Linked DNA regions of Nitrosospira lacus. The protein of the gene in region 3 interacts with the protein of the main gene of each other region in a pairwise test. Links are inferred from orthologs where the notes say so. Each region holds a gene or a part of one and is shown on either strand. Other genes may lie near its edges. The genes, in order: rplL, dnaQ and dnaE.

The links.
Region 1: the proteins of dnaE (region 3) and rplL interact in binary tests that used the Escherichia coli proteins (3 or more experiments, as listed by UniProt). The link is inferred for Nitrosospira lacus from one-to-one orthologs.
Region 2: the proteins of dnaE (region 3) and dnaQ interact in binary tests that used the Escherichia coli proteins (3 or more experiments, as listed by UniProt). The link is inferred for Nitrosospira lacus from one-to-one orthologs.

The regions. Positions count from the first base shown.
Region 1 is NZ_CP021106.3:1,363,642-1,369,497, reverse strand. What follows is about bases 1-2,757. They hold rplL (50S ribosomal protein L7/L12), read right to left. Parts: upstream 1,691-2,757; coding sequence 1,310-1,690; downstream 1-1,309. Other genes in these bases: rplA (50S ribosomal protein L1), read right to left, coding at 2,664-2,757; rplJ (50S ribosomal protein L10), read right to left, coding at 1,734-2,276; rpoB (DNA-directed RNA polymerase subunit beta), read right to left, coding at 1-1,125. Outside these bases: more of rplA, read right to left, coding at 2,758-3,356; rplK (50S ribosomal protein L11), read right to left, coding at 3,358-3,789; transcription termination/antitermination protein NusG, read right to left, coding at 3,897-4,430; preprotein translocase subunit SecE, read right to left, coding at 4,430-4,774; tuf (elongation factor Tu), read right to left, coding at 5,090-5,856. UniProt on the Escherichia coli protein: The binding site for several of the GTPase factors involved in protein synthesis (IF-2, EF-Tu, EF-G and RF3). Is thus essential for accurate translation.
Region 2 is NZ_CP021106.3:2,424,900-2,430,949, reverse strand. What follows is about bases 1,415-4,365. They hold dnaQ (DNA polymerase III subunit epsilon), read left to right. Parts: upstream 1,415-2,502; coding sequence 2,503-3,228; downstream 3,229-4,365. Other genes in these bases: EBAPG3_RS11000 (TolC family protein), read left to right, coding at 3,558-4,365; rnhA (ribonuclease HI), read left to right, coding at 1,933-2,406; EBAPG3_RS11015 (class I SAM-dependent methyltransferase), read left to right, coding at 1,415-1,936. Also shown: gloB (hydroxyacylglutathione hydrolase), read right to left, coding at 164-949; more of EBAPG3_RS11015, read left to right, coding at 1,091-1,414; more of EBAPG3_RS11000, read left to right, coding at 4,366-4,874; EBAPG3_RS10995 (efflux RND transporter periplasmic adaptor subunit), read left to right, coding at 4,945-6,050. UniProt on the Escherichia coli protein: DNA polymerase III is a complex, multichain enzyme responsible for most of the replicative synthesis in bacteria. The epsilon subunit contain the editing function and is a proofreading 3'-5' exonuclease.
Region 3 is NZ_CP021106.3:611,629-618,797, forward strand. The notes cover bases 749-4,818. They hold dnaE (DNA polymerase III subunit alpha), read right to left. Parts: upstream 4,504-4,818; coding sequence 949-4,503; downstream 749-948. Other genes in these bases: EBAPG3_RS02815 (YheT family hydrolase), read right to left, coding at 4,671-4,818. Also shown: EBAPG3_RS02805 (YggS family pyridoxal phosphate-dependent enzyme), read right to left, coding at 1-516; more of EBAPG3_RS02815, read right to left, coding at 4,819-5,720; EBAPG3_RS02820 (PEP-CTERM sorting domain-containing protein), read right to left, coding at 6,054-7,169. UniProt on the Escherichia coli protein: DNA polymerase III is a complex, multichain enzyme responsible for most of the replicative synthesis in bacteria. This DNA polymerase also exhibits 3' to 5' exonuclease activity. The alpha chain is the DNA polymerase catalytic subunit.

The DNA.
Region 1 (5,856 bases), 750 kb from region 3 along the record:
CATCATGCGGTAGATGGCCACTTGCGCGGCCATCTGGTCAGCGGTTTCATCTATTCTCATGGTTTGAGAGATGTATGCCCCTTGATCAAGATCGTTGGTATAGATGGTTTGAATCTCTTCTATATTGGCTTCGCGCAGTTTGGCAAGCACAATCTCCGTAATCTCGTCGTTCGAGAGCGCCACGACTTCACCCGTTTCCTTATCCACGACGTTATGACCCAGTACCCGGCCCAGCAGAAAATCTTCCGGCACCGCAAGCCTGTCAATGCCCGCCTGCTGCATTTCACGCACATGTTTCACGGTTATACGCTTGTCTTTCTGAACGATAACTTTGCCGCTTTTGGTGGCAATATCAAAGCGCGCAATGTCGCCGCGCAAACGTTCCGGTATCAGCTCAAAGAGAATGCCTTTCTTGGACAGATGGAAAGCATCAAAGGAGAAGAAGCTCTCAAGAATTTGCTCCGGTGTATAGCCTATGGCCTTCAGCAATGCGGTAATCGGCATTTTCCGGCGGCGGTCAACGCGAAAATAGAGATAATCCTTGGGATCGAATTCAAAATCGAGCCAGGAGCCGCGATAGGGAATAATGCGGGCGGAAAAAAGCAATTTGCCGGATGAGTGCGTTTTACCCCGGTCATGCTCGAAGAATACCCCTGGGGAGCGATGCAATTGGGATACAATGACCCGCTCGGTTCCATTAATAACGAACGAACCCGTGCCCGTCATGAGCGGAATCTCGCCCATGTAAACTTCCTGTTCCTTCACTTCTCTTACTGTTGGCTTGGAAGCCTCCTTATCCATGATCGTCAATCGCACTTTGGCGCGCAACGGAGAAGCATACGTAAGACCACGCTGCTGACATTCCTTGACATCGAACGGAGGAGTACCCAGCACATAATTGACGAAATCAAGACGGGCGTTCCTGGAGTGGCTCTCGATCGGAAAAATCGAGATAAACGCCGCCTGCAATCCCTGCGTGGCGCGTTGATCAGGCTCAACCTGGGCTTGCAGGAAAGCCGCATACGATTCGATCTGAGTAGCGAGAAGAAACGGAATCGGCAAGACGCTGGCGCGCTTGGCGAAACTTTTACGGATGCGTTTTTTCTCGGTAAACGAATAGCTCATGGAATCTCCGGGAGGTCAAAAGACGGATGGACAGAAAATGGGAGCAGAGTATTTGTTTTAAGCTATGGGGCTAAGCATTCTGCGACACAAAAAAACAGACATTCAAACACTAGATTCAAAAGTAGAATGCCAGATCCTGACGGCGATTTTACACGCCGTCAGCTGGCTTCATTGCTGCATGACTCTATTTAATCTCGCTGGTCGCACCGGCTTCGGTAAGTTGTTTTTGAATGGCTTCAGCATCCGCTTTGGGAATACCTTCCTTCACCGCCTTCGGTGCGCCGTCGACCAAATCTTTTGCTTCTTTCAAGCCCAAACCGGTAATCGCGCGCACCACCTTGATCACATTGACCTTGCTTTCACCCACTGTGGTCAGAATCACGGAAAATTCCGTTTGCTCTTCCACGGCGGCAGCGGCGGCACCTGCTGCAGGCGCAGTCGACGCGACAGCTACCGCGGCAGCGGAAACACCGAATTTCTCTTCCATTTCCTTGATTAACTGGGAAAGTTCCAGCACAGTCATATTCGCGATCGATTCTAAAATTTCTGCTTTGGCTATAGCCATGATTTTCTCCTGATAAATTTAAGCTTCTGGTTGTGTTGCGGTTTCAATGGCTTGAAACCGGCTCGGCGGCCTGCTTCTGATCACGTACGACTGCAAGGCCGCGCACAAAACTGGTCGGCACCTCATTGAGGGTCCGCACAAAATTGGCAACGGGGGCCTGCATCGTGCCCAGCAGCTTCGAAAGTAGTGCTTCGCGGCTGGGAAGAGAGGCTAGATCGGCAATCTCTTTACTGGACATCACGAGATTTGCCATGGCGCCACCTTTGATCACGAATTTGTCATTACCTTTGGAAAATTCGTGCAATACCTTTGCCGCCGCTACCGGATCGCTTGCGATGCCATAGGCTAATGGTCCCACCATATATTCGGAAAGTCCGGTAAATGGGGTATCCGTAACCGCACGCCGCGCAAGCGAATTCTTGAGCACCCGGAAATATATTCCCGATTGCCGTGCCTTCGCACGCAATTGGGTCATATGCCCGACTCCAAGCCCGCGGTATTCCGCAATGATAATGGCCTGGGCTTTTGCTACCTGAGTGCTGACTTCGGCGACAACCGCTTTTTTCTCTTCTAAATTTAGACTCAAGGCACATTCTCCATCTTTAATATGCAATGTTGAGTTTGGTATCAAGTCATGAAAAAACTTGCAACCTGCCTCAATATCGCGAACCGGCGACCTTAAATCAGGAGATAAATCATTCCTGTTTTTGGGTACACCATCTGCGCTGGGTGCTCGAAATGGCAGCAGGCCGGAAGCTCAAGATGAGCAACCATCAACACCTTCAGCCTTTTCCCATTCCGTTTTGCGATTAAGTTCTCAAGCGATGCCTGACTCGGTAAATAGCATTACCACTTTTCACCGTCCGCTCTTCACTGAGTTAACCCCGGCGGTCTTTGACAACCCGTCAGGTCGGGAAAACAGCCCTCTCTGACGGCCCAAAGTCTTACAAATTCATATGGATGCTTCTCACACCTAGCGCATACTGGTCTGATCCACCCGGATCCCTATCCCCATCGTGCTGGAAACCGATATTTTTCTCAGATAAATACCTTTGGAGGTGGCCGGCTTGGACTTGTTGAGCGCGTCCACCAGCGCCAGCATGTTCTCTTGCAAAGAATCCACGCTAAACGATGCACGACCTATGGTGCATTGAACAATCCCTGCTTTGTCAGCACGATATTGCACCTGGCCTGCCCGGGCATTTTTTACCGCACCCACGATATCCGGTGTCACCGTCCCCACCTTGGGGTTGGGCATCAAGCCACGCGGGCCCAGTATCTGGCCTAGTTGCCCTACGATACGCATGGCATCGGGGCTGGCGATGGCCACGTCAAAATTGATATTGCCTGCTTTGATCTGTTCCGCCAGGTCTTCAAACCCAACAATGTCGGCACCCGCGGCGAGCGCCTCCTTAGCCTTGTCTCCCTGGGCAAATACCGCTACACGCACAGTTTTACCGGTCCCTGCGGGCAACACTACCGAGCCACGCACTGACTGATCGGATTTCTTTGCATCAATGCCAAGATTGACCGCCACATCAATCGATTCATCAAATTTTGCGGTGGCCGTTTCCTTGATGATTCTGAGCGCATCCGGTAGCGGATAAGACTTGCTGCGGTCCGTTTTGGCGATGATGGCCTTGAAGCGTTTGGATATATGCGCCATGCTATATGCCCTCCACGTCCACGCCCATACTGCGAGCGCTGCCAGCGATGGTACGAACCGCGGCATCCATGTCGGCCGCGGTCAAATCGGGCATTTTTACCTGAGCAATCTCTTCCGCTTGCTGCCGCGTCAATTTGCCTATTTTGTCGGTATGGGGTTTGGGACTACCCTTGCTGAGTCCAATCGCCTTTTTGATCAGCACCGTCGCGGGTGTGGTCTTCATGGTGAATGTGAAGCTCTTGTCGGCATAGGCGGTAATTACCACCGGCACCGGCAAGCCAACTTCCATTTTCTGGGTAGCGGCGTTGAACGCCTTGCAGAACTCCATGATGTTGAGTCCCCTTTGACCCAGCGCAGGACCTATGGGCGGACTAGGATTGGCCTTCCCCGCCGGCACTTGAAGCTTGATGTAGCCGATTATTTTTTTTGCCACGATAATTCTCCTCTCGGGTGCGAACGAACGCTGCCGCGCTCTCCCCAGTTAATAAACGACACAGGCGATACCTGATACTGACACGAGCTCGCTTCTAATTAGAATATTCAAGCTTTCTCGACTTGACTGAAATCCAGCTCCACCGGGGTAGGGCGGCCAAAAATGGAAACCGATACCCTGATCTTGCTTTTATCATAATTAACATCTTCCACATTGCCATGGAAATCCGTGAATGGACCTTCCTTGACCCTTACCGCCTCGCCCGCTTCGAAGAGAATCTTGGGCTTCGGCTTTTCCACTCCCTCCTGAATCTGATGGAGGATATTCTCCACTTCTTTCTCGCTGATGGGCGTCGGCTTCATGGCCGAACCCCCTATAAAGCCGGTAACCTTTGCGGTATTTTTGACCAGGTGCCATGTTTCGTCAGTCATTTCCATCTCGACCAGCACGTAACCGGGAAAGAACTTTCGTTCACTGAGATTTTTCTGGCCCCCTTTCATCTCGACCACTTCTTCTACCGGAACCAGTATTTGACCAAACTTGTCCTGCATTCCGGCGCGACTGATTCGCTCCTTCAGCGCGCGCTGCACGCTCTTCTCAAATCCGGAATAGGCATGAACCACAAACCATTTTTTATCCATCACCCTTCCTGCCCCATGAGATACTTCACCGCGAGCAGCAACCCCGCATCCACCATCCATAGAAATATGGCCATCACCAGAACAAAGGCAAACACAATGCCCGTGGTTTGCACCGTTTCTTTACGGCTCGGCCACACCACTTTCTTGGTTTCTTCCGAGGACTCTCTGGCAAACGCATAGAATTGTTTGCCAAGAGTGGTAAACCAGACCGCCACCGCCGCCAAAACGAGACCCGACAGCACGACAATGACGCGAATCACCATGGCGCTATCCCGCAGGTAATAAAAACCGGCAATACCCGCGATCAACAGCAGAAGCGCCAATCCCAACTTGATCTTATCCACTCTATTCCACTCTGCCTTTAATGCTCGTCAGTAAATGAAGCGCGCAGAGCCGAATATGCGAATTGCAAATTCGGCCCACGGAACCATCATGGTTCAATCCGCTTGCGCCATTATGAATTTTGTATCCTTCGAAACACACGATGACTGATGGTTTATTAATGACATCCTTGTCTTGGCAGGCCAGGAGGGCATCGAACCCCCAACCTTCGGTTTTGGAGACCGACGCTCTGCCAATTGAGCTACTGGCCTATATTTCCTTCGGGAACAAAGATAAAAATCAGGAAACTCATATGTTAAGCACAAGAACGTCTGGCGCTACTCGATAATCTTTGCCACCACGCCCGCGCCGACGGTTCTTCCGCCCTCGCGAATGGCAAAACGCAGACCTTCTTCCATGGCAATGGGCGCAATCAGGTTCACCGTCACCGAAACGTTGTCCCCAGGCATCACCATCTCCGTGCCCGCCGGCAATTCTATCGCTCCGGTCACGTCTGTGGTGCGGAAATAGAACTGGGGGCGGTATCCCTGGAAAAACGGGGTATGACGCCCGCCTTCTTCTTTGCTCAGTACATAAATCTCTGCCGCAAACTTGGTATGCGGGGTAATGCTGCCAGGTTTGGCCAATACTTGACCGCGCTCGACTTCTTCCCGCTTGGTACCGCGCAGCAGTACCCCAACGTTGTCCCCCGCTTGCCCCTGGTCCAGCAGTTTCCTGAACATCTCCACGCCGGTACAGACGGTCTTCAGGGTGGGCTTCAAGCCTACAATCTCGATTTCTTCCCCAACTTTGACTATGCCGCGCTCAACCCGCCCCGTCACGACTGTGCCACGTCCGGATATCGAAAAAACGTCTTCCACCGGCATCAGAAAGGGCCCGTCTATGGCGCGCACCGGCTCCGGAATGTAGCTGTCCAGCGCATCCGCCAGCTTGAATATGGAGGGCTCGCCTATGTCGCTCTGATCCCCTTCCAGCGCCTTCAGCGCAGAACCAATGATGATCGGCGTGTCGTCACCAGGAAAATTGTATTTGGATAGCAGTTCGCGTACTTCCATTTCCACCAGCTCCAGCAGCTCGGCGTCGT
Region 2 (6,050 bases), 1.8 Mb from region 3 along the record:
GTATTGCGATATTGCGCAGTCGATGGTGTGCTGGTGAAGCAAGGTGCATCCATACGACAACGAAAGCGCCTTATCATTCATGGGCGTCTTCATAAATTCAAATTCGCGAGTATTTGCCTTGCGAATTGCCTGCTTATTCCGCTTCTTTCCTTTTTATCGGGAGCTAAAAATGATTTTTCCAGTCGCGCAGCATGGCAAATACGCTGACGGGATCGGACAGCGGTTTGCCAGCATAGATACTGGCATTACGGATGATTTCGGGCTGATCGCAACGCAGGAACGGATTGGTGGCCCTTTCAATCGCGATGCTGGAGGGTAACGTCGGGATATTCTGCTTGCGCAATGCTTCAACCACCATTTCGCGTTCGATCAGTGCCTGATTGCCGGGCTCGACTGTTCTGGCAAAACGGATATTGTTGAGGGTATATTCATGACCGCAATAGACCCCGGTTTCTTTGGGCAAATCAGCCAGTTTTTGCAGTGAGTTCACCATTTGCGCAGCGGTTCCCTCAAATAACCGCCCACAGCCGCAGGCAAATAGAGTATCCCCACAAAACAACAGGTTTGCGCCATAATACGCGATATGTCCGGTTGTATGGCCGGGAATATCCAGCACTCTGAGGGTAAGAGAGAATTCCGGAATATAGGCATCGCCTTCTCCGCTTTCTTTGTTGTTGCATTCCCTGAGAGGGTGCGTGACGGTGGGAATCGATTCATTCGCGGGGCCATATACCGGTACCGTAAATTCCCGCAACAGCGCGGCATTGCCTCCCACATGGTCATTGTGATGATGGGTATTGAGGATGGCGACGAGTTTCAGTTTTTCCTGGTTAAGGTAATCCAGCACGGGGGCGGCGTCGCCCGGATCGACCACGGCGGCGTGGCAGTGGTCGCGGATAACCCAGATATAATTATCGATGAATGCATGAATCGCAACGATATGCGGCATAGTCATGGTGCTGATGTCAGTTTGAATTTTCGTCCGATCGGATGGATGGCAGTGCGGATCGATGAATTGACACATAACAGAGTAATAGGTATTCATATTAGTCCATAATCGAATTCCCTTCCGCCATTCTTCAATATATATATGCCGATAAAAAATAGGCTGAAATGGTTTGACACTTGTCTGGGCCAATATCTGCTGGAGCGGGAGCAGAGCCACTTCGACCAGGCCGTGGTCGACGTGTTTGGCTACAACGCCATGCAGATAGGATTTCCGCAATACGATTTTCTACGTGCCAACCGCATGCCGTTGCGGTTCTGTGCGGCCATTGAGGAAGGGGCTGCACTGCGGGCAGCTCCCGAGTTTTTGCCGGTCGAAACGAACAGCATAGATCTGGTACTCCTGCCTCATGTGCTCGAATTCAGTGCCAATCCCCATCAGATTCTGCGCGAGGTGCAACGGGTGCTTATGCCCGAGGGTCACGTAATTGTCTGTGGTTTCAATCCTCGCAGTCTTTGGGGGATGCGTGGCTTTTTCGGATCGATGAGGGAGCATTTTCCCTGGCATGGGAATTTGATGCCGAAGCTAAAAGACTCGCTGGTTGAGAAGCATTTTCCCTGGCATGGCAAGTTCATCGCACTGCCAAGACTCAAGGATTGGCTGACGTTACTGGATCTCGAAATCACCAACGACCGCTTATGTTGCTATGTGCCCCCATTCAGTCAGGAAAAGTGGCTGAAGCGATTCAGTTTCATGGAGACCGCGGGTGACCGCTGGTGGCCGTTTTCCGGCGGTATCTACTTTCTGACGGCGGTCAAGCGTGTGCATGGTATGCGCGTGATCAAGCCCGAGTGGAAAGAGGTGCGTGCCGCAAGGAGAGGTATGGCTCCGGTTGCGCAAAAACTCGGCGGCAACGCTTCCGGACAAGAGCCGCGCCTGGCCGCGCGCAACGGGACCATAGTGAAGACGCCCGCGCAAGGCGGAGAGTGAAAGCGGAGCGTGGAGGGGTGGTGGAAATCTTTACCGACGGCGCTTGCAAGGGCAATCCGGGTATTGGCGGGTGGGGGGCGCTGCTGCAATACAACGGGCACAAGCGGGAGCTGTACGGCGGCGAAAAGCTGACGACGAATAACCGCATGGAGCTGCTTGCGGTTATTCGTGCGCTGGAAGCCCTGACGCAGCCATGCGAAGTGCGGCTCCACACCGATTCCCAGTATGTGCAAAAGGGCATCAGCGAATGGATTCACTCCTGGAAAAAGCGCGATTGGCGCACCGCTGACAAAAAACCGGTAAAAAATGATGATCTATGGAAGGAGCTTGATGAGCTGACGCAGCGTCATCGAATCGAGTGGCTATGGGTGCGCGGTCACTCCGGACACAAAGGCAACGAACAGGCGGACATACTTGCCAATCGCGGGGTGCAGTCGGTGCTGGAAAGGCCGGCATCGGCGAGGGAATGACTCGGAGAATTGGCAGGAATTATATAAAAATGAGGCAGACGGATTTTATCGGAAGAAGTACGTATTAACATGAATTTTGAATAGGAATATAAAGCTGTGCGCCAGATTTTTATCGATACCGAAACCACTGGTCTGGAACCCCGGCTCGGCCACCGCATCATCGAAATCGCAGCGGTGGAAATGCTAAGCCGGCGATTGACCGGCCGCAGATTTCACCGGTACCTGAATCCTGACCGGGAGATCGATGAGGGAGCATTGCAGGTTCACGGCCTGACCGTGGAGTTTCTTCAGGACAAGCCGAAGTTTCGTGATGTCATCCCCGAGTTACTCGAATTTCTGGAGGGGGCTGAACTCATCATGCACAACGCTTCATTTGATGTTGCGTTCCTCGATCACGAATTCGGCTTGGCCGAGTTGCAGCCATTGAGCGAATATTGCCATTCAGTGACCGATACCTTGAAAATGGCCAAAGAGCTGCACCCCGGAAAGCGAAACAATCTGGATGTGTTATGCGAGCGCTACGCGGTGGATAACTCCCGGCGTACACTGCATGGCGCTTTGCTGGATGCGGAATTATTGGCGGAAGTCTATCTCGCCATGACGCGGGGGCAGGATAGTCTGCTCATGGAACTGGAGGCACCATCCGCGCTCGAGATCGCCGCCAATCTGCGGGATTTGCAACTGACGGTGCTGACCGCCAGCGGGGAGGAATTGGAAGCTCACGCACAACAGCTTGAATTGATTGAGCACGAAAGCAAGGGTAAGTGTTTATGGAAACGGTTGGAATCCGACGCCAATAGGGATCAGCTAGTCACGCAATAGCGGTGGAGGCTCCCAGAAAGATGGCAGGTTCGGAGCGAGGGGTTGGGTGACCGATTGCGAGATTGAAAGCTGGCGGCAGTACCATAATAAAATTTGTCCCCACTTTGCATCGTCGTGGGCAACATCGGCGAATTCGCTCATCAGGCAAGGAAAAATACCTTGTATGACAATAAAATTTCCACCTCTGACTGACCGTCGGCTGCCCTCTCTCTGCAACCCAGACATTCGCACTCTGCCTGTCATCCGGATGCCGGCAGTCCACAGCCTCACTCAAGTGGGTATCGGTCATGGCAATTCACGGACACTGCTGATGTGTCGAGTTTGCTAAAGTGTTGTCAAGCCTGCGAATTCTGGCATGCATACTGCTGGTTTCATGGGCGGTAACGCTGCGGGCAGAAGCTGTACCCACGGATCAACTCGTTATTACCGAACAGCAAGCCATCGCGCTATTTTATCAGCGCAATCTCGGTTTGATTGCGGCACGTCTCAATATCGATAGTGCCGAGGCGGAGCAGATTATTGCCGCCGCGATTCCTAACCCGGTATTCAGTCTCACCACTTCAGAATTGGCCCCGAAGGCATTTGCCCCGGAGAGTCGTAACTTGGCGGTGCCGGCGATAATCCCGCAGATTGAACAGCTCATCGTGACTGCCGGGAAACGCCGTTTAAGGATAGAAAGCAGCGAACTCGCCACCGAAGCAGTCAATTTTGACGTGCAGGATGTCGCACGCGTGCTCACCAACGCCGTGCGGCGCAGTTACTACAGTCTTTTGCTGGCGCAAAAGACACTTAAAGTGGCGAGCGATAACTTCGAGCGTTACAGGGAAATCCTGCGGGTCAATGAAGTCAGGCTCAGGGTAGGGGATGTCGCAACAGTCGATTTTATTCGCATCGAAGTGGAAAGCCTCAAGGTTCAGGGTGATCAGGATCAGGCCCGGGCGGCATTAAATCAGGCGCGAGCCGATCTGCTGCTGCTGCTGGGCTGGCCTGAAAACAGCATAGAGATCACCGCAGTGGAAACCTGGCCCGAAGCGGCTCCCGAGATTGCGCTGGCCAGGCAAGACCAGCTGGTTGATCGCGCGCTGGAACGCCGGCCGGATATGCGCGCGGCAAGGGTGCGCATCGCACAAGCCAAGAAGATGCTGACTCTGGCGCAGCGGCAGATCATCCCCGATGTGACCATAACCGCTTTTTATGATCAGGATCAGGGAAACCAGTTCCCGCGCACGGGCGGCGTCGGTATCCGTCTACCCATTCCCGTGTTTTATCAACAAAAAGGTGAAATTTCCAAAGCTCGTGTGGGTGTAACCAACTCTGAACTGGCGCTGGCGCAGGCTGAGCAGGACATCCGGGCGGAGGTGATGAAAGCCTCGGCATCGTGGCAGAGCGCCGACGCGATAGCAAGGCGCTTCGAGACATCGGTGGTCAAGCGCATTGAGACCTTACGTAAAGCGCAGGAAATCGCTTATCAAAAAGGAGCGGTAGGCGTGCTGGATTTGATCGACGCACAGCGCAGCTATAGGGCAATAATGCTGGATTATTACACCGCCCTGGCAAATCGCAGCAAAGCCTGGGCAGATCTGTTAATGGCATATGGAGAGGAAACCAAAGGTTCCTCCCGGGGTCTGGCGGGCAGCGATGGTTAAGTTGCCTGGTGGTTTCTTGCTGTGGACTCCTGGTCCAAATAAGCGAATGAATCCAGCCCAGGTAAAGCTTATGGGCACGAGATTTTGCGCTGCCACGCATCTCGCCATCGGACTGTTGAGTTTGTCGCTGGTCGCCTGTCAGCGGCAAAGTCATGAGCAACCATTGCCAGCCGCCAATCACCCCAGGGACGAGATCATTCTCAGCCCGGATTCACCCAAGCGCGACTTCATAAAAGAAACAACCATCGAGCTGGTTCAACGTCCGCTGATGGATGCCGTTACGGGAAAAATAACTTATGATGAAACCCGTACCGCTCGTGTTTCCTCACCAATTGCAGGCCGGGTGACCGGTGGCATTGCAGCCTTGGGTGCATATGTTCGGATAGGTGATACGTTGGCTGAACTGGATAGTCCGGAACTGGGGCAGGCGCAATCGGCCTATGCGGAAGCTACGTCCGATTTGAATCTCGCTAACCGGGCCTTCCAGAGGATACGGGATCTTTATGATAATGGCATTGCGCCGCGCAAGGAGCGGGAGCAGGCGGAGGATAACCTGATCCGGGCCCGTAGCGAAGCGGAACGGGCGCGCCTGAAACTGGCCAACCTGGGTGTTCGCGGCCAGCGTACCGATAACCGCTTTGTTTTGCATGCGCCCCTTTCGGGAACGATCACCGAACGCAATATCAACCCAGGGATGGAGGTCCGTTCTGATCTGACTGCACCGTTGTTTGTTATTTCCGATCTGGAGCAGTTGTGGGTGCAGATGGATATTTTTGAGAAAGATATCGCACTGATTCATGCCGGCGCCATGGTGTTAGTGCAAGTTCCTGCTTACCCGGGGGAAGACTTTACCGCAACTGTCGGCTATATAAGCCAAGTGGTGAATGAAACGACCCGCACAGTGAAAGTACGGTGCATTTTGCCCAATGCAGAGAAAAGGCTGCTGCCTGCCATGTTCGCAAGCATCATGGTACAAAGTGATGCCGATGATCTGGCCGTGGTTGTCCCCTTGAACGCAATATTTACCGAGAATGAATCCAACTGGGCATATGTAAATACTGGTGATTATCATTACCAGAAGCGCCCGGTCACGGTGGGTCTGCGCCTGAAAGACCGGGCGGTGATTCTTGATGGATTGAAGCCCGGGGAGAGGCTCGTAGTGGGTGGAGCCTTGTT
Region 3 (7,169 bases):
TTGGGTAAGCTCGGGAATGGCCATGACTCCCCGTAGCTTCAGGCGGGGCAGCTCCACGATATACGCCGCCAGATCGGCGGCCTCATCGGGCGCCACACCGCTCTTGCTGTCCTCTCCGCTCACGTTTACCTGCACGCATACCTGAAGGGGAGGCAATGATTCGGGTCTATCCTTCGATAAACGGCCGGCAATTTTTTTCCGGTCTATGCTATGTACCCAGGCAAAATTTTCTGCGATGCGTTTTGTTTTATTGCTCTGTATGGGGCCGATAAAATGCCACTCGATGGGCAGATCTGCGAGCGCCGGAATCTTCCCCAGCGCCTCCTGAAGATAATTTTCTCCGAAAATCGTCTGTCCGGCGACAAAGGCTTCACGCAGGCACTCGACAGGATTGGTTTTGCTTGCAGCTAAAAGCGTAATGGCTTCGGGTTGCCGGCCCGCTTTGTCCGCGATCTCGCTTATGCGGGCTTTTACCTTCTGCAAGCCCGAGGCAATAGTTGTGGTATTGGGTTCCATTTTTTACCTTTTATGATGTTTCCATGTCATTTCAGTGGGATGAGGGAAGCAAAGCGCAGCCTGTCATTTGGCAAGTCTTGTTCCTTACAACCCGCCGTCGCTCTCAACTCAGTGCTTTTGGTCCAGTCCAGCATGAGGAATAGCCCCGGTCCGCGAGGAAATAGAGCCCGGTGCTTGTCGTGGGTCATGGTTGGATGTGTATCGTATTATGTATGTCCGGGTTTGATGGGTTATGTTACGTCTTATCCATTCTACATAAGCCCCAAACCGGGGCTCGTAGGCGGATCTTTAATTGGTCCGTAGCCCAGCAATGTTCTCTACGAGAATGCAAAAATATCGAGTGAGCGGAAGCATAGTAGAACTCCTGAACTATTCGGTCAAGAATAAGGCGCCCAAACAAGGATGCTCGGATAAAGGCACCGGTACCTTCCGTCAGTAAATCACCTTGACATTTTCCGCCTTGAAATGCGCTGACAAGGATTGCAGCAAATTGTCCTGCAGGCTTACGCGCCAGGCATCTCCCAGTTTCAGTTCGCAAACCGCATCCTTATTGCGATAAATCACCGATACCGGACAGTACCCATCGCCATGTTGACTATTGCCGGCGTTGACGGTATTAGCGTTGATACGATAGGGTGCAAGTAATTCCTTTAGCTTGGCCGCGTTCGACAGGCCATTGCAGTGGAGCTTCATGCATTTTGCGTAGCGCGAGCGGGCACTGTCCAGATTATAGAGCTGATCGGCGGAAATACGCAGTTCATCGCCATTCCCGTCGTCACCCCTTTTACTGTTCACCCTGGCTTCTACCAAAAGCAGTTGATCTTCTTTCAGCCAACTACGGGCAGACTCGAATAACTCGTTGTACACAACTATCTCCACCCGCGCACTGGCGTCATCCAATACGATCACCCCCATCTTGCCACGCCGGGTCATTTGAGTGCGTACGGCATAGACGATTCCTGCCAGAAGTTGCGGTTCTCGCTGGGGATTCAACCGATTCAGCCGCGTGCGTACAAAGTCTTTCAGTTCTTCCGCACAGGCATTGAATGGGTGGCCGCTCAAATAGAATCCCAGCGCCATTTTTTCATTCTTCAGCTTATCCTTCTCCACCCACTGCGGCACATTGATCAAACTCTGCTGTTCCATCGAATCGTCACCCTCACCAAATAAACTCACCTGGTTGACCGCACGGCCGGCCTGTTCGGCCGATTCGAGGGCAATGCCGACCGATGCCAGCAAGCCCGCCCGATGGCTATTGACAGAATCAAATGCGCCAGCGCGGATGAGTGATTCCACCACGCGGCGGTTGACAATGCGCTTGTCCACCCGCTGGCAAAAATCGAACAAATCAGTGTAGGTCCCACCCTGATCGCGCGCCTTGATAATTGCAGCGATTGCCGATTCGCCCGTCCCTTTTACCGCTCCCAGACCATATCGTATGGTTTTTTCCTCCACAGGAATGAAACGGTGACCGGAAAGATTGATGTCGGGGGGCAGGATGGTGAGCCCATTGGCAATGCCATCCTCAAAAAAAGCATGCACCTTGTCCGTATCGTCCATATCGGCGGACAGTGTGGCGGCCAGGAATTCAGCGGGATAATGTGCCTTGAGGTAGGCGGTCTGAAATGCAATCAAGGCATAAGCCGCCGCATGCGACTTGTTGAAACCATAGCCCGCAAATTTTTCCATCAGGCTGAACAGTTCGGTCGCATCGCGCTCTGTCAAACCATTCCTGGTGGCGCCGGCAACGAAAATATCGCGCTGCATGGCCATTTCTTCGACTTTTTTCTTACCCATTGCCCGCCGCAGCAGATCGGCACTCCCTAGACTGTAGCCGCCTATCACCTGCGCGATTTGCATGACCTGTTCCTGGTAAATCATCACGCCATATGTGGGCTCAAGTATGGGTTGCAAACGCGGATCGAGATACTCCACGCGCTTGCCATGCTTGCGCTCGGTAAATTCGGGAATCAGGGCCATCGGTCCCGGACGGTACAGCGCCACCAGCGCGATGATGTCCTCAAAACAGTCGGGCTTTGCTTTCTGCAACAGATCTTTCATGCCGCGCGATTCGAACTGGAATACCCCTACGGCGTTTCCCTGCCGCAACAGCGCGTAGGTGGCCGGATCATCCAGAGGGAGGTTCTCCAGGGAAAAGGATTGCATGCTTCCAATTCCGGTTTCAGCAATGTTCCCATCGGCACTCGGTACGGTGCGCCCGGACCCCTGTACGCCGGGGGGCGCATTTCCCTGCCTGATGTATCTGACGGTCCAGTCGAGGATAGTCAACGTCCGCAACCCGAGGAAGTCGAACTTCACCAGGCCGATTTTCTCAACATCATCTTTGTCCAGCTGGCTTATTACCGAATTACCCGAGTCTGTGCAGTAAACGGGGCAAAAATCAGTAATCTTTCCCGATGCGATCAGGACGCCCCCGGCATGCATGCCTACATTGCGTGTAAGCCCTTCGAGGCGTTCGGCCAGTTCCAGCAGATTACGCACCTCTTCTTCTGCCTGCGCGCGTTGGTTCAGTTGTGGCTCTTCCGCACGCGCCTTTTTCAACGTCATGCCAAGATCAAACGGTACCAGCTTCGCCAACTGATCGACGAAGTTATAAGGCAGATCCAGCACCCGCCCGACATCGCGCACTACCGCTTTTGCCGCCATGGTGCCAAATGTGGCAATCTGCGAAACACTCTCGGCGCCATACTTCTGTTTGACATAATCTATGACATGTTCGCGCCCATCCTGACAGAAATCGATGTCAAAATCAGGCATGGAAACACGTTCCGGATTAAGGAAGCGTTCAAACAGTAAATCGTAACGAAGCGGATCGAGGTCGGTAATGCCAAGGGAATAAGCGACCAGCGAACCCGCACCGGAGCCTCGGCCAGGGCCGACAGGCACACCATTGTGCTTGGCCCAGTTGATGAAATCGGCAACGATCAGGAAGTAGCCCGCGAACCCCATCTGCACGATGGTGGATGCCTCGAAATCCAGCCGCGCGCGATATTTGGGCATTTGCGCATTGCGCTCAGTTCTATCGGGATAAAGAGCTTGCATGCGCTCTTCGAGGCCGGTTTCCGCTTGGGCGCGCAAATACAGCTCCAGGCTCTGGTTGTTGGGCGTCGGAAATAATGGGAGGCGATTGACTCCCAACTCCAGGGCGAGATTACAGCGCTTGGCGAGTTCCACGGTGTTGGCGAGTGCCGCCGGTATGTCAGCGAACAATGCCGCCATTTCCGCCTGGGTCTTGAAATACTGCTCTTCAGTGCAATGCTTTGGGCGGCGGCGGTCACCCAGCACGTAACCTTCGGCGATGCACACCCTCGCTTCATGCGCCTTGTAATCGTCGGGATTTAGAAACTGTACCGATTGGGTTGCCACTACCGGCAGATGCAATGCGGATGCCAGCGCCAGTGAGTTCTGCACGAGCGTCTCGGTATTGGGGTGCCCTACCCGCTGTACCTCGATGTAAAAACGGTTTGGGAACAAATCCGCCCACCCTCGCGCGAGCATTTCCGCCTGAATCAAATTATTCTGCATCAACATCAGGCCAATATCGCCAAGGTCTGCCCCGGACAGGGCAATCAGTCCCGCCGTCCCCGTTTGGCTCTCGGCAAGCCAGGATTTTCTGATTTCTGCCCGTCCCTGGCGCTGGTTTTCGCGATAGGCGCGGGACAGCAGCTGGCACAATAAGAGATAGCCCGAGTTGGACTGGCACAACAATAAAATACGCGCGGGTTTGTTCCGGTCATCTTCGTTGCTTATCCAGACATCGCAGCCGATGATCGGTTTTATGCCTTTGGCTCGCGCCTCCTGATAAAACTTCACCATGCCGAACAAGTTGGAAAGATCCGTAAGCGACAATGCCGGCATACCGTCGGACGCCGCTTTTGCCACCGCGTCGTCGATACGCACAATGCCATCCACGATGGAATACTCGCTGTGCATGCGCAGGTGGACAAAGGTGGGGGATGTAGACATGTTGCCGTGATCCTGACTTGATGTTTGGCATGGGTGCTGGCCATGGTACCCACTCTCATGGGACTCGACTCCCGGCTGGACCCTCAGGCAATATTGAAAATCGGATTCGATTTTACACCAATTGCCCCATCCTCAAACCCGAGGGGATATCTAATCCGAATTTATAATCATCCGGGCGACGGGGCTCCCAGCTCAGTTAAATTCATCTGGGAATTGCGGTAAATCTCGGATTCTTGCTCCGCGAAGAAACTGATAATTCTCTCGGGGAGCCATGTCAATCTGCCCGGAAAAGGCGAATTCAGAAATCCGGCGTGCCCCCCCTCTTCGGGAAATTCCAGCGTGACCGCGGATGAGACCTCATTCGATTCAGGCAATGCGGAGGCCGGCATGAAAGGATCGTTAAAGGCATTGATGACAAGGGTGGGCACTTGGACATGCTTGAGCCACGGCTTGCTGCTGGATTGATGCCAGTAGTCTTCGGCATCTTGAAAGCCATGCAGCGGTGCGGTCACGAGATTATCGAATTGATGCAATGTAGTGCATGCGGCCACTGCGGCAGCGTCAAATAAATCAGGAAAGCGATCAAGCTTCTCCAGCGCCTTGCGTTTCAGCGTATCGAGAAAGTGGCGGGTATAGAGCAGGTTGAAACCTGATGCCAAAGCGCTGCCCGCGGCGGCCAGATCCAGCGGCACGGAAACCGCCGCGGCACCATCGATCAACTGACAGGCTTGCCGACCTTGCTCACCCAGCCATTTCAGAAAAGCGTTGCCACCCAGTGATACCCCCGCTACATAAAGCGGCGCGGAGCCCGACAGCTTGTTTTGTCCGCTTATCCTGCGTAGTATCCAATCGATTTCTGTGGAATCGCCGGCGTGATAAGCGCGCGGCAAGCGATTGGGGGATCCCGAACAGCCGCGAAAATGTACCACCCCGCCGCGCCATCCCAGATCCCGCAGCATGGCCATCATGCTCAGAACGTAATGACTGCATGAATCTCCTTCAAGCCCGTGAAACAGTATTACCAGCGGCGCATCGGCAGGATTATCCAGCCAATCGATATCGATGAAGTCGCCATCATCCAGTTCCCAGCGTTCACGCCGGTAAGCAATCAAGGGGCGTGCCAACAGGTAGGGATAAATGGTTTGCGCATGCCCCCCCCGCAGCCAGATAGGGGCCATGTAGGGTGTGGTGCGCAACGGAAGGGTGGAAATTTTCACGCGAGGTCTTTATCAGGCATTGTCACATTCCAACCGGTGGCCAATAAACTGAAGATCATGCCAATCAATAAGTTACAATACAACGAACTATCAGAACCGATCACACATAATAACACGCGGGGCTCATTGTCAGTTATGGCGAGTTGTTTTCGGCCCATGGCAAAGGCGGACGCGGCGATGCCAGTGCAGCACCGCACTGCTTCTCAATTGAGGATGAGCGTTATATTTTCCTTTTTAGCGGCAGAACCTTGAGTAAAAATATCATGCAATACTTCTCCCCCATGCAAACAAAAACCCGCCGAAGCGGGTCTGTTTTTGACTTGCGAATTGCTTTTACGATTTCCTGCGGCGGCTGAAACCCAGACCCGCCAAGCCGAGGCCAAGAAGAGCAAGAGTGCCAGGTTCGGGTACCTCACCGATCTGCGCTGCTGGAACCGGTATCTCGTTTACTGTGCCAGTCAGATTCAGGGTAAGGCTATAGGCAGCCCGGCTGGATGCGGCACCGACATCCGCGTCTGACAGGCCCAATATGTAGCTGGCACTGAAAATTCCGGCTGAGGAGGTATCCAGCATGGCCAGCCAGCTGTTGCTCGAACCTTGGCCCAACCCGCTGAAGCCACCCAGGTTGGTTAATAGCGTGCTGATGTTACCACTGCCGGAGATGTTGTCGAGATCCAGGCCGACGCGATTGGCATCTGCCAGATTGAAGAGGCTGAATCCGAGGGTGGCGGCATCACCCACGAAGAAAGTTCCGAAGTCCAGGTTCAGGGTCAGCATCGTTGACGAACCATCGAAGGACGGCGCGGCATGCAGCAGGTAGTCATAGGTCGCACCAACATTACCCGCCCAGGTGACCGCATACTGTGTTGTCTCCGCGCCGGTGAATTGGGCACTTGTCTGCGTTGCCGTCAGTGTCGGGGCGGTGCGTGCCAGTGTTACATCACCGTTGCCGACATAGCTGTCAAGGTTGGCGGATGGCACAACCTGATTCAGGCTGGTTGCGGTAGCGGAACTCGTGGTGGCGCTGCCGGTACAGGCACCCTGACGGTGATCCGCGCATGAATCGCTACCATTAATGGCCGGTAAGAAGCTGGCGTTTACGCCCGGGCCAGAGATACTGGCGGTGCTGCTGCCGGTACCATTCGAGGTGACGGTACCGTTACCGTTGGTATTGGCTCCATCAGTGGATCGAACCCAGGTGCTTTGTGTCCGCGTTGAGGTGAGATTCAGGGTGGTACCCATCAGCACACCCTGATTTGGATTAAACTGGCTAACGGCGCTGGTCCCGAGGCTGGCGCCATTATTATTGCTGGCACCTCCGCCCTCAGCGTCGGTAACGCTTGCGGAGTTGCTAAAACCCACCGGTGCGGTATTGATCAAAAGAGCGCTGGCTGGCAATGGAATCATTGCCAAGGCGCTCAATGCGAGGGCAATTTTTTGGTTCATTGT